2 regions of the Kocuria cellulosilytica genome follow, and region 2 is predicted to be linked to the other one. Evidence: riboswitches for the same ligand, from Rfam matches in the RefSeq annotation. Region 2 holds a riboswitch; the other holds the start of a gene.

Region 1 (10,965 bases), on a different contig from region 2:
CCTGCTCCGCGAGGAAGCGGCGGCGCTTGGCCGCGTAGCCGGCGTCCACGGTGTCGCGGGCCACCACGGTGTAGAACGTCGCCGGACGGCCGTCCCGCTTGGGCCGCAGCAGCCGCCCCAGCCGCTGGGCCTCCTCCTGCCGGGAGCCGAAGGCCCCCGAGACCTGCACCGCGACCGAGGCCTCCGGCAGGTCGACCGAGAAGTTCGCGACCTTCGAGACCACCAGCACCGGCAGCTCCCCGGCGCGGAACGCGGCGAAGAGCCGCTCCCGCCGGGCCGTGCTCGTGCTCCCCTTGAGCACCGGGGCGCCGAGCAGTGCGCCCAGCTCGTCGAGCTGGTCCAGGAACTGCCCGATCACGAGCACCGGCTCCCCGCGGTGGCGTGCCGCGAGCCGGGCCACGACGTCGAGCTTGTGCGGGGAGGACGAGGCGAGGCGGTGCCGGTCGGCGTCCTCGGCGGAGGCGTAGGCCATCCGGTCCGCGAGCGGCAGCTCCACCCGGACCTCGACGCAGTCGGCGGGGGCGATGTGGCCCTGGGCCTCGATCTCCCGCCACGGGGCGTCGTAGCGCTTGGGCCCGATGAGGGAGAACACCTCCCCCTCGCGGTGGTCCTCGCGCACCAGGGTGGCAGTGAGGCCCAGCCGGCGCCGCGCCTGCAGCTCGGCGGTCATCCGGAACACGGGGGCGGGCAGCAGGTGCACCTCGTCGTAGACGATCAGCCCCCAGTCGTGGCCGTCGAGCAGCTCCAGGTGGGGGTGGATCCCGCCGCGGCGGCTGGTCAGCACCTGGTACGTGGCGATCGTCACGGGGCGGACCTCCTTGACGGCACCGGAGTACTCGCCGATCTCGTCCGCCGTGAGGGTGGTCCGGCGCAGCAGCTCGGCCTTCCACTGCCGCGCCGAGACCGTGTTCGTGACCAGGACGAGCGTCGTCGTGGAGCTCGCCGCCATCACTCCGGCGCCCACCAGCGTCTTGCCGGCTCCGCAGGGCAGGACGACGACGCCGCTGCCGCCCGCCCAGAAGTTCTCCACCGCGTGGCGCTGGTACGGGCGCAGGGACCAGGCCTCGCCCGTGAGCGGGTCCGTCCCCGTGAGGGCGAGGGGGTGGGGCGTGCCGTCCACGTAGCCGGCCCGGTCCTCCGCCGGCCAGCCCACGGTGAGCAGCAGCTGCTTGAGCTGACCGCGCGCGCTCGCGTGCACCACCGTGGTGGAGCCGTCGATGCGGGGCCCGAGCAGCGGGGCGATCTTCCGGTGCCGCGCGATCTCCTCCAGCACCGGGGCGTCGGAGCTGCGCAGCACGAGCCCGTGCACGGGGTCCTGCTCGAGCACGAGCCGGCCGTAGCGGGACATCGTCTCGTCGATGTCCAGCAGCAGGGCGTGGGGGACCGGGAAGCGGGACCGGGTGAGGAGGACGTCGAGCACCTGCTCGGCGTCCAGCCCGGCGGCCCGGGCGTTCCACAGGCCCAGCGGGGTGATGCGGTAGGTGTGCACGTGCTCCGGGGCACGCTCGAGCTCGGCGAAGGCGGCGAGCTCCCGCCGCGCGTCGTCGGCGTCCTCGTGGTCGAGCTCGAGCAGCACGGTCCGGTCGCTCTGGACGATCAGGGGTCCCACGGGGCGGCTCCTCCGCTGTCGGTCGGGTCGTCGGTCGGGTCGTCGGTCGGGTCGTCGGCCGGGCGCCGCGCCCGGTCCCGGCCGGTGAGCCGGTCCACCAGGTCCTGGACCTCCTCCGCGGACGGGACGGGCAGGCGCGGGGCGGGCACCTCGAGCAGCAGGGCCGGGTCGGCGGCGGGGACCGGCGGGGCGGGCTCGGCGGTCGCGACGTCGAGCGCCGGTTCCGTGCCCGTGGCCCGGACGGCGGCGGCGAGCTCCCGGAGCTCGCCGTCCCGGGCGGTGGGGCCGCGGCGCCGTCCGGGGGCCTCCGCGCCGGCGCCGACCACGAGCACGCCGGGCGCCGGCCGCCGCAACCGGCGCCCCGCGAGCTCCGGGGAGCCGGCGAGCGCCTCCAGCAGCTCCTCATCGCCCGTGAGCACCCAGTCCGCCCGGGTGATCCGGATCCGCCCGTGCCCGCGGCCGGCCTCCTCGACCAGGTAGGCCAGGGCCTGGGGCACCGGGCCCCGGCTGTGCTCCTCGAGCCACGCGAGGATCGAGGGCAGGGTCCAGCCCGCGTCGAGCGCGCGGTGCAGGGAGCGCTCGCTGAACCGGTGCCGCGGGACCGGCCCGTGGCCCTCAGGATCCGCCAGCCCGCCGAGGGCGCGGGCCACGTCGGGCGCGAGGTAGCCGGTGGCCGTGGCCGTGAGGTCGCTCTGCAGCAGCACCGTCCGCGAGGGCGCGGGCAGCCACCCCGCCACGGCGCGGACCGCGTCCTCGGGGCGGTTCTCCGCGAGGGCCAGGCCGGGGACGGTGAGGGCGTCGGCGCCCAGCAGGCCGAGCTCGGCGGCCTCCGTCAGCATTCCCGGGCCCCACCGGTCCAGGGCCCTGGCCAGGCGTGGGCGCCGCCAGCGGGCCAGTGCCAGGACGTCCTCGGCGCCGTGGCCCCCCGGGGCCCGCTCGGCGGCCTCGGCGTGGGCCGCCAGCAGCGCCCGGCGCACGGCCGGGGCCTCCGGGGCGTGCGTGCCCCGCGTGAGGACCCCGACGACCGAGCCGTCGGCCAGGGGCAGCCCCACCGCGGAGGGGACGACGTCGGAGGCCAGCCACGACCGCACCACGTGCCACCACTGGTCGGGGCGCTCGGCGTCCTCGAAGGGAGCCGGCGCCGGGCGCCAGGACGAGGTGTCCGGGTCCAGCCGGACGAGCCCGGTCAGCTCTCCCAGGCCGAGGAGGCGGACGAGCTCGGCGTGCTCGACGCCGAGGGCCGAGCGCAGGCGGCGCAGCTCGCGCACGCCGATCCCGCCCGCCCGCAGGGTGGTCAGCGGCCGGGCCCGCAGCTCGGCGCGCAGCGCCGCGGTGCGCCGCAGCAGCTGCTCGACCGCCGCGGCGGCGGCGTTGTCCCGCACGCGGCCGGGCACGGGCGCGCCCGGCCGGACGGGCGGCTCCGTGGGCGTGGTGGCCCAGGGATCGGGACCGCGCAGGAGCAGGCCGATCTCCCGCGGGAGCTCCACGTGGCGGGCGTCCACGGGGAACAGGACCCCGTGCGCCAGGAGCCAGTCGACCGGCCGGGCGGCGGCGTCGGCCGCGGGGTCGGCACGGCGCAGGGCGCCGGGCAGGGCGCCCACGGGGTGGGCGCGGAACCGGTCGAGCACCTCCTGCGCCGGGGCGGGCCACTGCGCGAGCTCCTCGGCGGTGCGGGGCACGGACCCGGCGACCGGTGCGCCCGGTGCCTCGCCGCGCAGGCGTGCGGCGAGGGCCGCGAGCACCGGCCTCGGCCGGCCGAGCCCCGCCGGGTAGCGGCCGAGGGCCTCCGCCAGCCCGGGCACGAGCCGCAGCACGTCGCCGTCCCGGTGCACGAGGCCCAGGCGGTGCAGCCGGTCCCAGGGCGGGCGGGCCGGCAGCGGCGCGGCGGGCCCGCCCAGCACCACGGCGCGTTCGACGGCGTCCAGCTCGGGCCGGGAGAGCTCGTCGAGGGCCCGGCGCAGGCCCGCGCGGGACAGCAGCGCCTCGGCGAGGTCCTCGACCGACTCCGTGCCCGGGCGCACGGCCTCCGGCCGGGCGGCCAGCAGCTCGCCCAGCTCGGCGGGGGAGCGGGACGCGAGATCCCGGAGCAGGCCGTCCGGGAGCACGGCTCAGGCCCGGCGGCGGCGCAGCAGGGAGCGCACCAGGACCGCGCAGAACAGCAGGAAGGCCACGGGGAACGCGAACCACGGGACGACGGTGAGCCCGTCCCAGGGGTCGGCGCCGACGGCCTCGAGCACGAGCAGCAGGGCGAGGCACGCGGCGGACACCAGGCCGAGCACGACCGCGGAGGCGCCCAGGACGTCGACCCCGGGGCGTCGGGCGGTGCGGTCCGCGGGCGCGGCCGCGCGGTCGTCGGTAGCAGGCATGGCTCCAGAATACCGAGCGCAGCGGTGTGCTGGTGACCGCGCCCCGGCGGCTCCCGTCCGTGGAGCAGGGCTAGAATGGGATGTTCCACAGGGTGGCCCGCCGGCAGCGACCGGCGGGCCCCCGCCACGAAACACGAGGACGAGGGAGACAGCGTGCCCACCGGCAAGGTCAAGTGGTTCGATGCGAAGAAGGGCTTCGGGTTCCTGGCGGCCGACGACGGCCAGGAAGTCTTCCTGCCCTCCTCGGCACTGCCCTCCGGGGCCACCACGGTGAAGCCGGGGACGCGGATGGAGTTCGGGGTGGCGCAGGGACGGCGCGGCGCGCAGGCGCTCTCCGCCCGGATCCTGGACCGCACCCCGTCGGTCGCGAAGAACGTCCGCAAGCCAGCCGACGAGATGGCGGTCATCACGGAGGACCTCATCAAGCTCCTGGACGACATGTCCAACGGGCTGCACCGGGGCCGCTACCCCGACTCCGCGCACGGGAAGAAGATCGCCGCGATCCTGCGCACCGTGGCCGACAACCTGGACGTCTGAGCCCACCGCACCGCCGCCCCGCTCCGCCCCGGCGCACCCCCCGCCGGCAACCGCCACCCATCGCCGACACCCAGCACGAGGGAGACCAGCAGTGACCGAGGAGACCGCCCAGGACGCGACCGCCGAGGCCGCGCCCGCGGCGCCCGAGCCGGCGGCACCGGCGCCCCGCCGCCGCCGGACCCCGAAGCACGACGCCCTGCTCGCGGCCGACGTCGCCACGGCCCGCGCCGCGGTCGAGCAGATCGCGGAGCCCGCGCAGATCGGTCCCGGGCACCGGGTGACGGCGGAGGGGGACCGGCTGGTCGTCCACCTCTTCGAGTGCGCGCTGCCCGGGTACCGAGGGTGGAACTGGTTCGCGAGCCTGGCCCGAGCCCCCCGCAGCAAGGCCGTGACGGTCTGCGAGGTGGGCCTGCTGCCGGGGGAGGACGCCCTCCTGGCACCCGAGTGGGTCCCGTGGTCCGCCCGGGTGAGCCCCGAGGAGAAGGCGCAGGAGGAGCAGGACCGGGCCGAGGAGGAGGCCGGGGAGGACGCCGCGGCCGGTGCGCCCGGCGGCCCCGGGGACGCGGCCGGCGGCGACCGGGCCCCCGAGGACCGTGCCGCGGCCGAGGACGGGTCCGTCCCGCCGCAGGAGAGCGAGCGGCCCTGACCGCTCCACCGGGGACCGCCGGGACGGACGAGGCCCCGGAGCCCGCGCGCGGGATGTTCCGGTCCTTCCGGTTCCGCAACTACCGGCTGTGGTTCCTCGGCGCGCTCGTGTCCAACATCGGGACGTGGATGCAGCGCACGGCCCAGTCGTGGCTGGTCTTCGACGAGCTCTCGGACCACGACGCCACCGCCATGGGCGTGGTGACGGCCCTGCAGTTCCTGCCCCAGCTCTTCCTCGCGCCCTGGGCCGGTGTGCTCGCGGACCGGCTCGACCGGCGGCGCCTGCTGCTGTGGACGCAGACGGCCATGGCGGTGCTGGCGGCCGGTCTGGGGGTGCTGGTCCTGGCCGGCGCGGCCACCCTGTGGCACGTCTACGGCTTCGCCCTCGCCCTGGGCGTCGTCTCCACGCTGGACGCCCCCGTGCGCCAGACCTTCGTCTCCGAGATGGTCGACGACGCCTACCTCTCCAACGCCGTGGCCCTGAACGCGACCTCGTTCAACACGGCCCGGATGATCGGGCCCGCCGTGGCCGGCGTGCTCGTCGCCTCGATCGGGTCGGGCTGGGTGTTCCTCCTCAACACGCTGACCTTCGGCGCCATGCTCGCCGCCGTTCTGGCGATCCGCACGGACGAGCTGCGCGGGATGCCGCGGTCCGGCCGGGGGCGGGGGCAGATCCGGGAGGGCCTGGCCTACGTCGGCAGCCGCCCCGACATCGTGGCCGTGCTGATCACCATCTTCCTCATCGGCACCTTCGGGCTGAACTTCGCGGTGTTCCTGGCGGCCATGGCCGGCCCCGAGTTCGGCCGCGGCCCGGAGACCTTCGGACTGCTCAACTCGGTCCTGGCGGTCGGCACGGTGGCGGGGGCCCTGCTCTCGGCCCGGCGCCGCAGCGCCCGGCTGCGCTACGTCTACGGGGGCAGCGCGGTCTTCGCCGTCAGCTGCCTGGGCGCGGCGACGGCGCCCAGCCTGCCGCTGTTCGCGCTGTGGCTGGTGCCCTGCGGACTGTCCTCCCTCACCATCATGACCACCGCCAACGCGTACGTGCAGTCGACCACCTCACCGGTGATGCGCGGACGGGTCATGAGCCTGTACATGGCCATCTTCATGGGCGGCACCCCGATCGGGGCGCCGGTCGTCGGCTGGATCACCGACGCCCTCGGGGCGCGCTGGGGCATGGGGGTCGCCGTGGCTGCGGGTCTCGGCGGGGCCCTGGTGGGCTTCGTCGTGTGGTGGCGGCTGCGCGCGGGGCGCGTGCCCGCCGGTTAGCGCCCCGACCGTCCCTGGAGCTGCTCGACGACGTGGTCGACGCAGCGCAGCAGCCGGGCCACGTCGTCGGGCTCGATCGAGACGAACGTGGCGATCCGCAGCTGGTTGCGCCCCAGCTTGCGGTAGGGCTCGACGTCCACCACTCCGTGGGCGCGCAGGACCGCCGCGACACCGGCCGCGTCCACGGCGTCGTCGAAGTCCACGGTGGTGATCACGGTGGAGCGGTCCTCCGGGCGGGCCACGAACGGGCTCGCGAAGGGGGCCGCCTCCGCCCACGCGTAGACGAGGTCGGAGGACTCCTTCGTGCGGGCCGCGGCCCACGCCATGCCGCCCTGCTCGTTGAGCCACCGGACCTGCTCGTCGAGCATGACCAGGGTGGCCAGGGCGGGAGTGTTGTAGGTCTGGTTCTTCCGGGAGTTCTCGAGCGCCGTGGTGAGCTGCAGGAAGTCGGGGACCCACCGCCCCGAGGCGCCGATCCGCTCGATCCGCTCGACGGCCGCGGGGGAGAACGCGCCGAGCCACAGCCCGCCGTCGGAGCCGAAGTTCTTCTGCGGGGAGAAGTAGTAGACGTCCGTCGCGGCCAGATCGGCGGCCATTCCGCCGGCCGCCGAGGTGGCGTCGACCAGCACGAGCGCCTCGTCCGCGGTGCCGGCGGGCCGCGCCACGGGCGCGGCGACCCCGGTGGAGGTCTCGTTCTGGGGCCAGGCGTAGACGTCCACGCCCTCCTCCGCACGGGCCTCCGGGCGCGCTCCGGGGGCCGACTCCACGATCGAGGAGGCCTCCAGGAACGGGGCGCCGTCGGTGGCCTGGGCGAACTTCGCCCCGAACTCGCCGAACACCAGGTGCTGTGCCTTGCGCTGCACGAGCCCGAAGGCGGCGGCGTCCCAGAAGGCGGTCGCCCCGCCCAGGCCCAGCAGCACCTCGTAGCCCTCGGGGAGGCCGAGGAACTGCGCGAGGCCCTCGCGCACCGAGCCCACGAGCTGCTGCACCGGCGCCTGGCGGTGGGACGTCCCGAGCAGGGCGGTTCCGGCGCGGGCCACGGCCTCGACCTGGGCCGGGCGGATCTTCGAGGGGCCGGCGCCGAACCGGCCGTCGGCGGGCAGCAGGTGCTGGGGGATGGTGACGTGTGCGGGCAACGGGCGCTCCCTCGGGATGACGTGCGGCGGGTGACGGGCGGTGGGCGCGGCCGCCGGGACGGGACGCTCGCGCCGTGCGCGCCTCGGCCCATTCTGCCCCACCCGCGGACGCCGGGCTCCGCGCGTGCCGGGTGCGGGGGGCGCCGGGCTGCGGGGTGCCGGGGGCGGTGGGCGCCGGGCTGCGGGGTGCCGGGGGCGGTGGGCGCCGGGCTGCGGGGTGCCGGGGGCGGTGGGCGCCGGGCTGCGGGGTGCCGGGGGCGGTGGGCGCCGGGCTGCGGGGTGCCGGGGGCGGTGGGGGCCGGGCTCATCGGGCCGTGGGCTCCGCGGGTGCCGCTCTCCGTCCGGGCCAGAACGGGGCTCTCGCACTAAGCTCGTGCAGGAAGACCGGACCGGGCAGGATCCCCGGGGCCGGACGGCCGGACGAAGGATGACTGAGGCATGAGCGACCTGATCGACACCACGGAGATGTACCTGCGGACCGTGCTCGAGCTCGAGGAGGAGGGGATCACACCGATGCGGGCCCGCATCGTGGAGCGTCTCGACCACTCCGGGCCCACGGTCTCGCAGACGGTGTCCAGGATGGAGCGGGACGGGCTGCTGACCGTGGGCCCGGACCGGTCGCTGCTGCTCACCGAGGCCGGCCGGGAGCGAGCCGTGCAGGTCATGCGCAAGCACCGGCTCGCGGAGCGGCTGCTCGCCGACGTCATCGGCCTGGACCTGGCCCAGGTCCACGACGAGGCGTGCCGGTGGGAGCACGTCATGAGCGAGCAGGTCGAGCGGCGGCTCGTGGACCTGCTGCACAGCCCCCGGCACTCGCCGTACGGCACGCCGATCCCCGGTCTCGCCGCCCTCGGGGTGGAGGACAGCCCCGCCGCGGCGCACCCCTCCCTGCTCGACGCCGCCCGCCACGTCCCGGACGGCCCGCACACCATCGCGCTGCTGCCGGAGGTGGTCCAGGCGGACGCCGACCTGCTGGGCGTGCTGAGCGACGTGGGCGTGCTCACCGGGGCCCAGGTCAGGGCGCGGGTGGACGGTCAGCTCGTGCGCATCGAGGTGCCGGCCACGGGACGGTCCGCGGAGGTCGACCTGCGGACCGCCGCGGCCATCCGCGTCCTCGCCTCCTGACGCCCCGCCGGGGGCGACGGGGGACATCTCCCGCCGTGCCCTCCGAAGCGGCGCGGCGTCGCCCGCCGGGGCCCGAAACCGCCCCGGCGGGCGGTCCCGTCCCGGATGTGTGGACGTTCACAAGACACTTTCGGCCAGTCCGGTCCCCGGCGGGCGCCCGAGAGGTGCCGGCCCTGGTGGGACGCGGATTTCCCGGGCTCAGAAGCACACTGCACAGGCCGTCACGCGGGCAAATTCATCTGCTCAACCAATCAATAGGGCCGAATTGATATCACGTTCGTTGCCTCTTCGTGATCGGCCGTGATCAAAACGTGACACTTCCGTAATCTGTCATGTACTGTTCAACGCGTGCCGATCACTGGTCGGATCGGCGCCCACGAAGCACATCGCCGAATTCTGCCGGTGCCCGTGGCCTCTACACAGAAACTGCTTGGCAGAAGCGGGGGAACCACTTTCGGTCCCGGTGATCCGGGTCCTTGGGGTTAAGTCGTCAGAGCGCGTGCGTTCTGCGGCCGGGTGTCTCCCACCCGAATCCGACAGCTCACCTCGTAGGCAAAGGGAGGAACTCAACCATGTCGCTTTTCAAGCAGAACTCTGCCCGCCACCGCGCCGAGAGCACCTCGCACGCCGTGCGCAACACCACCATCGCCGCCGCCGCCGGCGCCGCGGTGATCGGCTCCATCGCCCCGGCCCAGGCCTACGCCCAGGCCCCCGTCGAGTCCGGCGCGGCCTACTCGGCCCCGGCCCCGGCATCCGCCTCGCTGGCCGGCTACACCTCGTACACCTACGAGGCCCCGGTCGCCGCGCAGCCCGCCGCCCAGCCCGCCGCCCCCGCCTACGAGGCCCCGGCCCCGGCACCCCAGCCGGCCGCCGCCTCCGCGAGCGTGACCCCCCAGTCCACCGCCACCACGGCCATCGCCCCGGCCGCCGGCGGCATCGTCGGCACCGCGATGTCCGCGCAGGGTGCCGGCTACGTCTACGGCGGAACCGCCTACGGCGCCTGGGACTGCTCCGGTTTCACCCAGTGGGTCTTCGCCCAGAACGGCATCGACCTGCCCCGCACCACCTGGTCCCAGTTCGCGGCGGGCACCCCCACCGCCAACCCGCAGCCCGGCGACCTCGTCTCCCAGAACGGCGGCGCGCACGTGGGCGTCTACATCGGTGGCGGCAAGATGATCTCCGCCCTGAACCCGACCCAGGGCACCCAGGTCCACTCCGTCAACGCCATGCAGCTGGACGGCTACTACACCTTCTGATCGGTCCCCGCCGCCCGCACCTCCGGGTGCGGGCGGCACCCGATCCCCCCCAGGGCACGGAGAGCCGCTCTCCCGGTTCTCCGTGCTTCCTGCTGTCCGCCCGGACAGCGCCTCTCCCCTCCGCTCGCCCGGCCGTCGTTCCCGATCCCGGAACACCGTCCTGCCGGACACCGGACCACCCCAGCACCGCCCGGGGCGATCCGTGCTGTCCCCGTGCCCTCCGGCAGGCCGGCTCGGCCCCGCCAGAAAGTCGTCTGAACTCCTCATGACCCGTGACCTGAACTCCTCGAACGGCATCGGCTCGCTCCTGACCGGCAAGGCCCGCACCGTGGCCGCCGTCGCTGCGTTCTCCGGACTGGCCCTCGCCACCACCGTGTCCGTGCAGGCCGCTCCGGCCCAGGACGCCTCCGCCGACGCCCCGCTGTCCGCCGTGGCCGCCGCGACCCCCGCCGCGGCCCCTGCCGTGTCCCTCGAGCCCGTCGCCCACGTGACGAAGGCCGAGAAGCCGGCGTCGGAGAAGCCTGCTGCGAAGAAGGCGGAGAAGAAGGCCGAGAAGAAGGCCGAGCGGAAGGTGCAGACGCCGGTCGTCGCGGCCCCCGCCGTGGCCGCCCCGGCCCCGAAGCCGGCCGTGCCGGCCGCCCCCGCCCCGAGGCCGGCCGCCGCGCCCGCCCCGGCCCCGAAGCCGGCCGCCGCGCCGGCCCCGGTCGTGGCGGCGCCGAAGCCCGCCGCTCCCGAGCCGGTCGTGCAGGCCGCCCCGGCCCCGAAGCCCGTCGCCGCCCCGAAGCCGGTCGTGCAGGCCGCCCCGGCCGCCGAGCGCACCGTCAGCACCCAGAGCTCCGCCTCCGGCAAGGGCGCGACCATCTCCTCCGCCGCCATGGGTCAGCTCGGCGTGGGCCAGGACTGCACCGCGCTCGTCACGAACGCCCTGCGCGCCGCCGGGATCAACCACCACGGCTGGCCGGCCTCCTACCTGAGCCTCGGCACGCAGGTCTCCGCCGGCCAGGCGCAGCCCGGCGACCTCGTCT
Region 2 (10,965 bases):
GCCTTCCTGGCCGCCTCCGCCGAGGCCGCCGGGCCCGACGCCAAGCCCATGTGGCAGATGAGCCCCGCCGAGGCCCGCGCCACCGCCGCCGCCATGAACGAGATGTTCGGCACGGGCCCCGAGATGCACCGCACCGAGGACCACGTCCTGGACGCCTCCGACGGCGGGAGCTTCCGCGTCCGGGTGCACGTGCCGCGGGAGTCCCCGGCCGGCGTGTTCGTCTACCTCCACGGCGGCGGCTGGGTGCTGCAGGACATCGACGGCTACGACACCCTGGGCCGGCAGCTGGCCGAGAAGTCGGGCTGCGCCGTCGTCCTCGTGGACTACCGCAAGGCCCCGGAGCACCCCTTCCCCGCCGCGGTGGAGGACTCCTGGACCGCACTGACCTGGGCGGGCGAGCACCTGGCGGAGATCGCCGGGGCGCAGGTCCCGCTCTACGTCGGCGGGGACAGCGCCGGCGGCAACCTCTCGGCCGTCATGGCCCTGCGGGCGCGCGAGAACGGCGGGCCGGCGATCGCCGAGCAGGTGCTGATCTACCCGGTCACCGACGCCGACTTCACCCGCCCCTCCTACACCGAGGAGGAGAACCAGACGCTGCTGACCACCGAGTTCATGACCTGGTTCTGGGACCAGTACGTGCCCGACGCCGAGCAGCGCCGACACCCGGACGCCGCGCCGTTCCACGCGGAAGACCTCTCCGGCCTGCCGCCGGCGCTGGTCATCACCGCCGCCCACGACGTACTGCGGGACGAGGGCGAGGCCTACGCCGAGAAGCTCCAGGAGGCGGGGGTGGAGGTCCACCAGCGCCGCTGGGAGGGCCAGATGCACGGCTTCTTCTCCATGGTCAACGTGCTGCCGGCCAGCGCCGAGGCCCTGGACTTCGTGGTGGAGTCGATCGCCACGGACGTCCAGGCCGAGCTGGAGGAGGCGGGCGAGCGATGAGCACGGTGCGCGAGCTGGACGTCGTCGTCGTCGGCGCCGGGTTCTCCGGCCTCTACCTCCTCCACCGCCTCCGCGAGCAGGGACGGTCCGTGGCCGTCGTCGAGAAGGGCGACGGCGTGGGCGGCACGTGGTACTGGAACCGCTACCCCGGGGCCCGGTGCGACGTGGAGAGCCCCTACTACTCCTACTCCTTCTCCCGGGAGCTGGAACAGGAGTGGGAGTGGACCGAGCGCTACCCCACCCAGCCCGAGATCCTGCGCTACCTCAACCACGTGGCCGACCGCTTCGACCTGCGCCGCGACATCCAGCTGGACACCGAGGTGGTCTCCGCCGTCTACGACGACGCCACCGCCCGGTGGGCCGTCACCACCCGCTCGACCGCGGACGGCACCGAGGAGACGGTCAGCGCCCGGTACTGCATCATGGCCACCGGCTGCCTCTCGGCCGGGCGCGTGCCGGACTTCGAGGGCCTGGCCGAGTACACCGGGGAGGTCCACCACACCGGCTCCTGGCCGCACGAGGGCGTGGACTTCACCGGCAAGCGCGTCGCGGTGATCGGCACCGGATCCTCGGGCATCCAGTCGATCCCCGAGATCGCCCGGCAGGCCGAGCACCTCACGGTCTTCCAGCGCACCCCGAACTTCAGCGTCCCGGCGCGCAACCAGCCGCTGGACCCGCAGGAGTGGGCGCAGATCAAGGCCGACTACCCGCGGATCCGGGAGATCGCCCGGCAGACCCCGACCGGGCTGCCGTTCCCGCCCAGCACCGCCTCCGCGCTGGAGACCGGCCCGGCGGAGCAGCGCAAGGTGATGGAGGAGCACTGGACGCTGGGCGGGTTCCGCCTCGGGCAGTGCTTCTCGGACCTGGCGATCAGCAAGGAGGCCAACGACGTGGTGGCCCAGTACATCCGCGAGCGCATCGACGAGATCGTCGAGGACCCGCAGGTCGCGGAGTTGCTGAAGCCGTACGACCACCCCGTGGGGACCAAGCGGATCTGCGTGGACACCGACTACTACACGACGTTCAACCGGGGAAACGTCTCCCTGGTCGATGTCCGGTCCGCGCCGATCACCCGGCTGACCGAGCGGGGGCTGGCCACCACGGAGCGGGAGTACGAGGTCGACGCGATCGTCTTCGCCACCGGCTTCGACGCCATGACCGGGGCCCTGAACCGGATCGACATCCGGGGCACCGAGGGGCTCGCCCTGGCCGAGAAGTGGGCCGCCGGCCCGCGGACCTACCTCGGGCTGGCCACCGCCGGGTTCCCCAACCTGTTCCTGGTCACTGGCCCCGGCAGCCCGTCGGTGCTCAGCAACATGGTGACCTCGATCGAGCAGCACGTCGACTGGATCACCGAGCACATCCGCTACCTCGAGGACCAGGGCCTCGTCCGCTCCGAGGCCTCTCCCGAGGCGGAGGACGCGTGGGTGCAGCACGTCAACGACGCCGCGGACATGACCCTGTTCCCGCAGGCGAACTCCTGGTACCTGGGCGCGAACGTGCCCGGCAAGCCGCGGGTGTTCATGCCCTACGTGGGCGGGGTCGGCGCCTACCGCGCCAAGTGCGACGAGGTCGCCTCCCGGCAGTACGAGGGCTTCAGCGTCGCCTGAGCAGTTGAACAGCCGAACGGAGGGCTCCGGTGCTGCGGCACCGGAGTCCTCCGCATGCCGGCAGGCCGGGGCTTCGGGGCGCATCCCCTCCTCGGCAGCCTGGTGCTCGGAGGACGCCAGGAGAGCGGAATCGACGCGCCGCAAACGCATTTCTTTCTTTTTGCGAATTCCTGGGACAACAATGGAGATTGCCGGAGGAGATGGCCTTTCCCGACCCTCACGGAAGGGGCCGATCCCGTCGGCGATCTAATGTTCTGTGGACCTTTCCCGGCAAACGGTCGTGCCCTGCCACGGGTGGCGTCACCGATACTCGGCCCCAGGGCAGGGCATGCTTGCCCGTCGGCACGACCCGGACAGAGTTCCAGGTCAAGACCACTTTCGTCTCGAACTGAGCCTCCCGAGGGATCCCCATGGGCGCGCCTCACCGGACCACGGCGTCCCGGCGCGGAGGTGCCCTGCCGGATCAGCACTCAAGCCGAGACACGCCCGTGATCTAAACGAGACTTTCTCGTTACTTTTCGATTAGTGTTTCCTCCGTGCCGATCGCCTCATCGATCGGCACCCCCGTGCACATCGCCGAATTCTGCCGGTGCCCGGGGCCCCCCAAGACACATCGCTCGGCAGAAGCGGGGGAACCAGAAACGGTCCCTCCCCCGGGACCTAGGGGTTAAGTCGTCAGGGCCCCCACCCTGCGACCGGGTGTCTCCCACCCGCATCCGACAGCTCACCTCGCAGGCAAGAGGGAGGACATCACTCATGCCCGTTTTCCAGTCCCGCACGCCCCGCCACCGCGCCCAGAGCTCGTTCCGCCTCGGGCGCACCGCCATCCTGGCGGTCGCCGGCGGCGCCCTGGCGCTCAGCAGCGTGGCCCCGGCCCAGGCCGCCCCCGCCGCAGCCCCCCAGCAGGTCCTCAGCACCCAGTCCCAGTCCGGCAAGGCCGCGACCATCGCCGCCGCGGCCCGGAACCAGCTCGGCGTGCGGCAGGACTGCACCGCCCTGGTCACCAAGGCCCTGCGCGCGGCCGGGGTCAAGCACCACGGGTGGCCGGTCTCCTACCTGAAGCTCGGCACCCGGGTCTCCGCCGCACAGGCCCGGCCCGGCGACCTGGTCTACTACGCCAACGGCGGCATGGGCTTCGCCCACATCGCCGTGTACATCGGCGGCGGCAAGGCCGTCCACGGCGGCTGGAACGGCAACCAGACGGTCATCCAGACCGTCAACGTCGGCTCCGGCCCCGTCTACCTCCGCGTGCGCTGACACTCCACGCCTGATGCGGGTGTGCGGTTCCCCTCCCGACGGGAACCGCACACCCGAGTCTCGTTACGGGGCGCCTCAGGACTCAGAGAGGCGTCGGACTCCTTCAGCCGTGACCCTGTACCGGCGCTTGCGACTGGTGGGAGGAGCCGTGGCCTCGAGCATGCCACGGCCGATGAGCTCGTTGATCCGGCTCAGCGTCCGGCTGTAGGTCCATCCGAGGTGGGCGGCCACCGGGCGCGTGGCATCCAGACCCTCTGCACCCACAGCACGCAACACGGACTCCAAGTCTTCGTCCAGGACGATCGTCCCGCCGGGTCGAGGCACCAACCTTGCGGGCGGGCTCGGTGGGTCGACATCGGGGCCGGCCACTCGGGAAGACAGCGCGACGTCCGGTGAGAGCTGATACCGGGCATAACGTCTCCCTCCAGAACGCTCGGCCAGCCCCCGGTCGACGAGGTCGGTGAGTGCCGCGGTGGCTTCCCGGCTGTCGAGTCCCCAACTGCGCAACCGCTCGTTGGACACCTCGGTGCCGTGGTGGAGCATCGCCAGGGCCATGTGCTGGGCATCGCTGAGGCCGGTGGCACCCAGGGAGGCAATCCATTCTACGGTGTCGGTGTCGAGAAGGGCATGCCGGGGAACGGTGACCTTGACGTGGCTCAGCGTGGCCTCGAACTCGGGCGGGGTCATGCCTGCAGCGCGCAGCGTCGCCATAATCCGGGGAATGCCCGACCCCCTGTTCTCGCAGACGACCTCGCGCCGGCCCGGGAGTTCGACGTCGGAGAGCAGACGAGCCAGCAGACCGTTGCGCGAGGACGTGATCTCGTCCGCGCCGAGGCCCCCGACCTCGACGCCACCGTAAAGCGAACCCGGGTTCTTGACGACGAGCCGATCCGCATAGAGCTCGATCTGCACCTGGGTCCCCCTGGCCAAGGGCCCGTAGTCCCGGTGCATCAGGGCGTTGACCACGAGCTCGCGCACGGCTTCGAGCGGGTACTCGTACCGGTCCGACCGTCCAGCCCCCTGGATGACGGCGCCACGCAGCATATTGCGCTCCACCGCGGCCACTGCGTCCTGCACCATGACCGGCAGCGGACCGTCGACGGTCTGGTTGTCGAGAAACCGTCGTCCGTCCTGGGTGGTTTCGCCCATGGTGGTTCCCGGCAGCGCCACGAAGGTGACGTTGAGCTGCGGGAAGAACTGCTGCGGGTAGATGCCCAGGCACAGCAGGCCCGCCAGTGACGGAACGAGGTTCTCACCGTCCCGCACCAGCACGCCCAGGCGGGTGAGAGCGACGTCGTCGGGCACTGCGGCGAAGGCCCGAGGGGAGCGCTCCCGCACGCGGGCGAGCAGCGCGGAGACCGCTTGGGGGTCGAGGTCAGCGAGCGCGGCCTCCCTGACCGGCTGCTGATCATCGGTGGGTTGGCCCTGGTTGGCGAGAAGCTGAGTGACCTCGTACTGGGTCAGTTTCCGATCACCGTCGCCCACGCGGAGGTAAGAACCTCCGTAGACACCCCGGGCCGTCACGTAGCACGGCTTCTCGCCGGAGTTCATCTCCGGGACGTCGATCCGGACGATGCGGGCTCCTTCGAACGGCTCGATGGCGATCTCGCACCGCACCGCGGGTGTCATGGAGTCCGCCGCCATGCCTGCCGCAGCATCCCGGATGGCATCGGCGTCGAACGACGCCACAGGCGTGAAGTCCTCGTCCTCACTCAGTCCGAGGAGAACGATGCCTCCCTCCCCGTTACTGAAGGCGCTCAGGGTCTCCTTGAGGGATTTCGGCATTCCTCCCGCGGCGGCTTTGACCTCCACATGCGTGGGCTCGGCTCCGCGACGACGCAGATCGGCGACGACCTCGTGTGTTTCGCTCACGGAACTCCCTCACTCGTTCTCTCATTCACTTGTCACTCACTCATTGTGCCTGAATGAGGGGTGAATGACGGAGTGAGCGCCTGAATGAACCTTTAGGTCGCTCGGCGCTCACTGCCTCCCTGTAGGACATCATCCGGGAACCACTCTTCCCAGGCTGATATATGAGTCGTATGCTCGGTGCGGGTCCGCCAGCGGATCGATCGCCAACTCGACGAGGAGTGGAACAGCATGCGGGAACTCGCACACCGGCTCGACCGGCTGGGCACCGAAACCGCCTTCAGCGTCGCCCAGGCCGCCGCCGCCTGGAAGGCGAAGGGGAACCGGGTGTACCCCTTCCACCTCGGTGACATCAACATCCCGACGGCCCCGCACATCGTCGAGGCGATGGACCGGGCCATCGCCGACGGCTACACCGGCTACTGCCCGGGCCCGGGCATCCCGCAGCTGCGCGAGGCCCTCGCCGAGGACATCGGCTCGCGTCGGAGCATCGACCTCAGCCCCGAGAACATCGTGGTGATGACGGGCGGCAAGCCCGTCATCACGAAGTTCCTGCAGGCGGTCATGAACCCCGGCCAGGAGGTGCTCTACCCGAACCCCGGCTTCCCGATCTACGAGTCGCAGATCGAGTACCTCGGGGGCACCGCCGTGCCGTACCGCTACCTCCCCACGGAGGACGGCTTCGCGATCGACCTCGACCAGGTGCGCGCCTCGATCACCCCGAACACGGTCGCCATCATCTACAACGACCTGCAGAACCCCATCTCGGCCGAGTCGACGGCGGCCGAGCGCGAGGCCGTCGCGCAGCTCGCCCAGGAGCACGATCTCTGGGTGCTCTCCGACGAGGCCTACTTCGAGACCCGTTACGAAGGGGTCTCGAGCTCGATCGCCTCGCTCCCCGGCATGGCCGAGCGCACCGTCATCCTCTACACCTTCAGTAAGAAGTTCGCCATGACCGGCTCGCGCCTCGGCTGCGCCGTCGCGCCCCTGGAGATCGCGAAGGTGCTCAGCACGCTCAACACCAACGACGAGTCGTGCACCACGCACTACGTGCAGTGGGCCGGCATCGAAGCACTCCGCGGCACCCAGGAGCCCGTGCAGCAGACGCTCGACATCCTGCGCGAGCGCCGCGACGTCGCCTGTGAGCTCGTGAACGCCACCCCCGGCATGCACGTGGCCGTGCCGCAGTCGACCTTCTACCTGTTCCCCGACGTCACCGCCGCCATGGAACGCATGGGGTACACGGCGGTCGGCGACTTCGCCACGGCGGCGCTGCACGAGACCGGCGTCTCCTTCTGCACGCGCGAGCACTTCGGCCGGCGCCAGCCCGGCGAGGACCGGCAGTACATCCGGCTCGCCTACTCGGGCATCGACGTCGACGACATCCGCGACGGCCTCGGCCGCCTGCGCGCGTGGATCGAGACGGCATGAGCCGGGTCGTCGTCACGGGACGGATTCCCGACGCCGCGATCGAGAAGCTCCGCGCCGCCCACGAGGTCGACGCCTGGCCGGATCCGGAGCCGATCGGCCGCGAGGAGCTCCTGCGCCGGGTCGCCGGCGCCGATGCCGTCGTCAGTCTGCTCACCGAGCGCATCGACGCCGAGCTGCTCGACGCCGCCGGCCCGCAGCTCCAGGTCGTCGCGAACGTCGCGGTCGGCTACGACAACATCGACGTGCCGGCCTGCGCCGAACGGGACGTCGTGGCCACCAACACCCCCGGCGTGCTCACGGACGCCACCGCCGACATCGCGTTCGGCCTCATCCTCATGGCGACGCGCCGGCTCGGCGAGGCGGAACGGCTCATCCGCTCCGGCCAGGACTGGAAGTGGGGCATGTTCTTCCTGCTCGGCAGCAGCCTGCAGGGCAAGACCCTCGGCGTCGTCGGCATGGGCGGCATCGGCCAGGCGACCGCGCGCCGGGCCAGGGCCTTCGGCATGGAGATCGTCTACCAGTCGCGCAGCGAGATCGACCCCGGGATCGCCGCCGAGCTGGGCGCCCGGCGGGTCGAGCTCGACGAGCTGCTGGCAGTCTCCGACGTCGTCTCGCTGCACTGTCCTTATGGGCCCGCCACGCACCACCTGATCGGCCCCGAGCAGCTGGCGGCGATGAAGGACTCGGCGTACCTCGTCAACACCGCGCGCGGACCGATCGTCGACGAGGCGGCGCTCGCGTCCGCGCTGCGGGACGGTCGGATCGCGGGCGCCGGGCTGGACGTCTACGAGCACGAGCCCCAGGTGCATCCCGAGCTGCTGGAGCTCGACAACGTGGTGCTCCTGCCGCACCTGGGCTCCGCCACCGTGGAGACGCGCACCGCGATGGCGGTGCTCGCCGCCGACAACGCGCTCGCCGTGCTCAGCGGGGAACGACCGCCGGCACCGATCGGCTAGCAGCAGGGCCGTCCGTCGCCCAGGCAGGACCGCCGGCCCCCCTCGATTTCCCCAGAGCGCGGCCAACGTGATGCTCTTCTGGCCACGCCTGGGGAGGTTTCACCTGGGCACCAGAGATGAGCCACCAGCCCCCTCGGACATCATGCGCGACGGTAGAATCGGTCACCAGGAGGAGAGGAGGAGCAATGTCCCAGGACACCGAGATGAACCGGTCAAGCCTGCGCACCCTGCTGCTCCACCGGTCACTGGTCCCCAAGCTGAACGAGGAGACCCTGTCCGCCTGGACACCGCAGATCCTCCAGAACCTCGAGCGACTCAGCAGCTCGGTGCAAGGGCATCCGCACGTCGAGAACCTCGGCCGCTGGCGCCGCATCGTGGAGACCCGCGATGTGGAGACCCTGCGGACGGTCCTCGATTCCCCCGACCCTGGCAGCATCGAGATGCGCGAGGTCTCTCCCATGGGTGGCCTGATCGGCCAGGACGAGCGGCTGTCCATCCTGAAGTCGTTGCCGAGACGCTGAGTGCACCGCTACCAGCTCGAGCACGCGATCCGCGCCGCCTGCAGCATCATCCGCAGAGACCAGGTCATCATCGTGGGTTCCCAGTCCATCCTGGGTTCCTTCCACGAGGACGATCTGCCGGACCAGGCCACGATGTCCACGGAGATCGACATCCTTCCCATGGACGACGACCCGCAGACGGTTCTTGATCTGTCGGATGAGCTCTCGGCGGTTGCCGGCGAGTGGTCGGACTTCGACCAGATGCACGGCTTCTTTTTGGATGGCGTGGACGACATGACGGCGAAGCTGCCGGCTGGTTGGCGCGAGCGCTTGGTCGCGGTCAGCAATGAGAACACCCGCCAGGTGGGCACCGGCCAACAGTTCACCGGTCTGTGCCTGGACAAGGAAGACCTGTGCGTGGCGAAGCTGCTGGCCTACCGGGAGAAGGATCAGGCGTTCGTCGGAGCCCTGCTCCAGTACCAGATCGTCGACCGAGAAGTCATCATCGAGCGACTCCACAGCGTTCAAGAGCGTTGGCCCGTCGAAGTCGGACGAGCACTGGGATGGCTTCAACGCGGCACCTGACCATCCATATCGACGGACAGAGCCTTTGCGTCGGAAGGCCAGGTCTTCGGGGCTCGTCACCACCTCGGTAGCCTGATGCCCGTGGGGCATCGGGAAGTCGGAAACGAGGTCGAGGCGTTGCGATCGCGGATCGCCGACCTCGAAAGCGAACTGGCGGAGGCGCGCGCTGCGCTCCGCAAGCTGGAGAGTGATCGGGCAGGCCCCGGGAGCACCGGAAACTTTTCAGACATTCGTTCCAGCGCGTCTTCAAGCGTCACGGCGACGTCATCGAGCGCCGAGAAGCTCGCGCTTTTCGGCACTCGCTTCGTCGGCAGGAACGACGTCTACGCGGTCAGATGGACCAGCACCCGCACGGGAAAGTCCGGCTGGAGTCCCGCGGTCCGTGGTGGCTTCTACACCGGGGCGGAGACCGCGGCGGACCATTTGGCACTCGACGGTGCCGTCCTCGAGCGGCACCTTCGTGGGGGCACTCGCCCAGGGGATCGTGAGTTCCACGTCGGTATCTACCCGATGCTCGCGGAGGACACCTGCCAGTTGCTGGTGTGCGACTTCGACGACGCAGATTGGCGCCTGGATGCCGCAGCATTCGTCGAGGAATGCAGGCGTGCCGGCATTGATGTTCTCGCCGAGATCTCCCGGTCCGGCGAGGGCGCGCACGTCTGGATGTTCTTCACCGCGCCGGTGCCCGCCGCCACCGCGCGGTCGGCGGGGATGTCGCTGCTTCGCGCCGCGATGGCAAAACGGCCCGGGATGGCCTTCCGCAGCTACGATCGCTTCTTCCCCTCGCAGGACACGTTGCCGGATCGGTCAACAGGCCGGTCGCGTCTCGGGAACCTCATCGCACTGCCCCTGCAGGGGAACTGCCGCCGTCGCGGAACGACTGTGTTCGCCGACCCTGCGACATGGGACCCGTACGAGGACCAGTTCGCCGTGCTGGCGACGACGGCTCCCGTGCCTGTCGAGCGCGTGGCAGAACTAGGGATGACAACCGCGACCGACTCCCGCGTCGGTCCGTCAGAGACGCTGGGCGCGCGACCCCGGCGAGCGAGCATCACAGTGCTCGCTCGCGCAACAGCCGGGCAGGTACTCGAGTTGCGCCGTGATGCCGTCCTGCACGTCCCGGCAGGCGACCTTCCCGGCGTCGTGCTCACCGAGCTCAAGCACATGGCGTCGGTACCCAACCCCGAGTTCTACCGCAAGCAGGCCCAGCGATTCAGCACCTTCGGCACACCGCGCCTCGTCACCAGCTTCGAGCACGACGAGAACGAACTGCGCCTGCCGCGCGGCCTCACCGACGAAGCAGTGGCGTTGCTGCGGGAAGCTGGTTTCCGCGTCACCATCAGCACCAGCTCGGAGACCCACAAGCACCTGGAGTTGGCATTCGTGGGGGATCTCCGTGAGGAGCAGCGAGTGGCAGTCGATGCGCTCCTCGCGCACGACACCGGCGTCCTCGTCGCGCCCCCGGGCGCCGGCAAAACGGTCATCGCCTGCGCACTCATCGCCCAGCGTGCCGCGCCCACAGCGATCCTGGTGAACCGCGCCGAACTGCTCACGCAGTGGCGGGAGCGCCTGAAGCAGTTCCTCGGCCTGACGGACCAGCAGATCGGCCAGCTCGGCGCAGGACGGCGAAAACGGCGCGGGATCGTGGATCTCATCATGATGCAGTCCATCGCGCACCGGAACGCGGACCCCGCTCTGCTCGAGGAGTACGAGCAGATCATCATCGACGAATGCCATGCCGTCGCAGCACCCGCGACCGAGGCCGCGCTGCGCAACGTGAACGTCCGTCATTGGGCGGGTCTGACGGCGACTCCC

The links. Region 2 has a riboswitch for cyclic di-AMP ahead of RCG67_RS01805 (NlpC/P60 family protein). Riboswitches for the same ligand answer to the same signal wherever they lie in the genome.
Region 1: another riboswitch for cyclic di-AMP. It lies ahead of RCG67_RS10555 (C40 family peptidase); the one in region 2 lies ahead of RCG67_RS01805 (NlpC/P60 family protein).

What each region holds. Positions count from the first base shown of each region.
Region 1 is NZ_JAVFWZ010000006.1:48,931-59,895, forward strand. Features, by position in the region: gene RCG67_RS10515 (DNA repair helicase XPB) at 1-1,609, opposite strand, end outside; gene RCG67_RS10520 (helicase-associated domain-containing protein) at 1,597-3,714, opposite strand; gene RCG67_RS10525 (hypothetical protein) at 3,718-3,975, opposite strand; gene RCG67_RS10530 (cold-shock protein) at 4,129-4,512, shown strand; gene RCG67_RS10535 (DUF3027 domain-containing protein) at 4,604-5,158, shown strand; gene RCG67_RS10540 (MFS transporter) at 5,212-6,423, shown strand; gene serC (phosphoserine transaminase) at 6,420-7,559, opposite strand; gene RCG67_RS10550 (metal-dependent transcriptional regulator) at 7,998-8,684, shown strand; cyclic di-AMP (ydaO/yuaA leader) riboswitch at 9,064-9,251, shown strand; gene RCG67_RS10555 (C40 family peptidase) at 9,257-9,940, shown strand; gene RCG67_RS10560 (C40 family peptidase) at 10,206-10,965, shown strand, end outside.
Region 2 is NZ_JAVFWZ010000001.1:382,784-393,748, reverse strand. Features, by position in the region: gene RCG67_RS01815 (alpha/beta hydrolase) at 1-942, shown strand, start outside; gene RCG67_RS01810 (flavin-containing monooxygenase) at 939-2,552, shown strand; cyclic di-AMP (ydaO/yuaA leader) riboswitch at 3,117-3,303, shown strand; gene RCG67_RS01805 (NlpC/P60 family protein) at 3,309-3,809, shown strand; gene RCG67_RS01800 (ATP-binding protein) at 3,885-5,681, opposite strand; gene RCG67_RS01795 (pyridoxal phosphate-dependent aminotransferase) at 5,910-7,109, shown strand; gene RCG67_RS01790 (2-hydroxyacid dehydrogenase) at 7,106-8,065, shown strand; gene RCG67_RS01785 (hypothetical protein) at 8,251-8,586, shown strand; gene RCG67_RS01780 (DUF6036 family nucleotidyltransferase) at 8,587-9,150, shown strand; gene RCG67_RS01775 (TOTE conflict system archaeo-eukaryotic primase domain-containing protein) at 9,232-10,965, shown strand, end outside.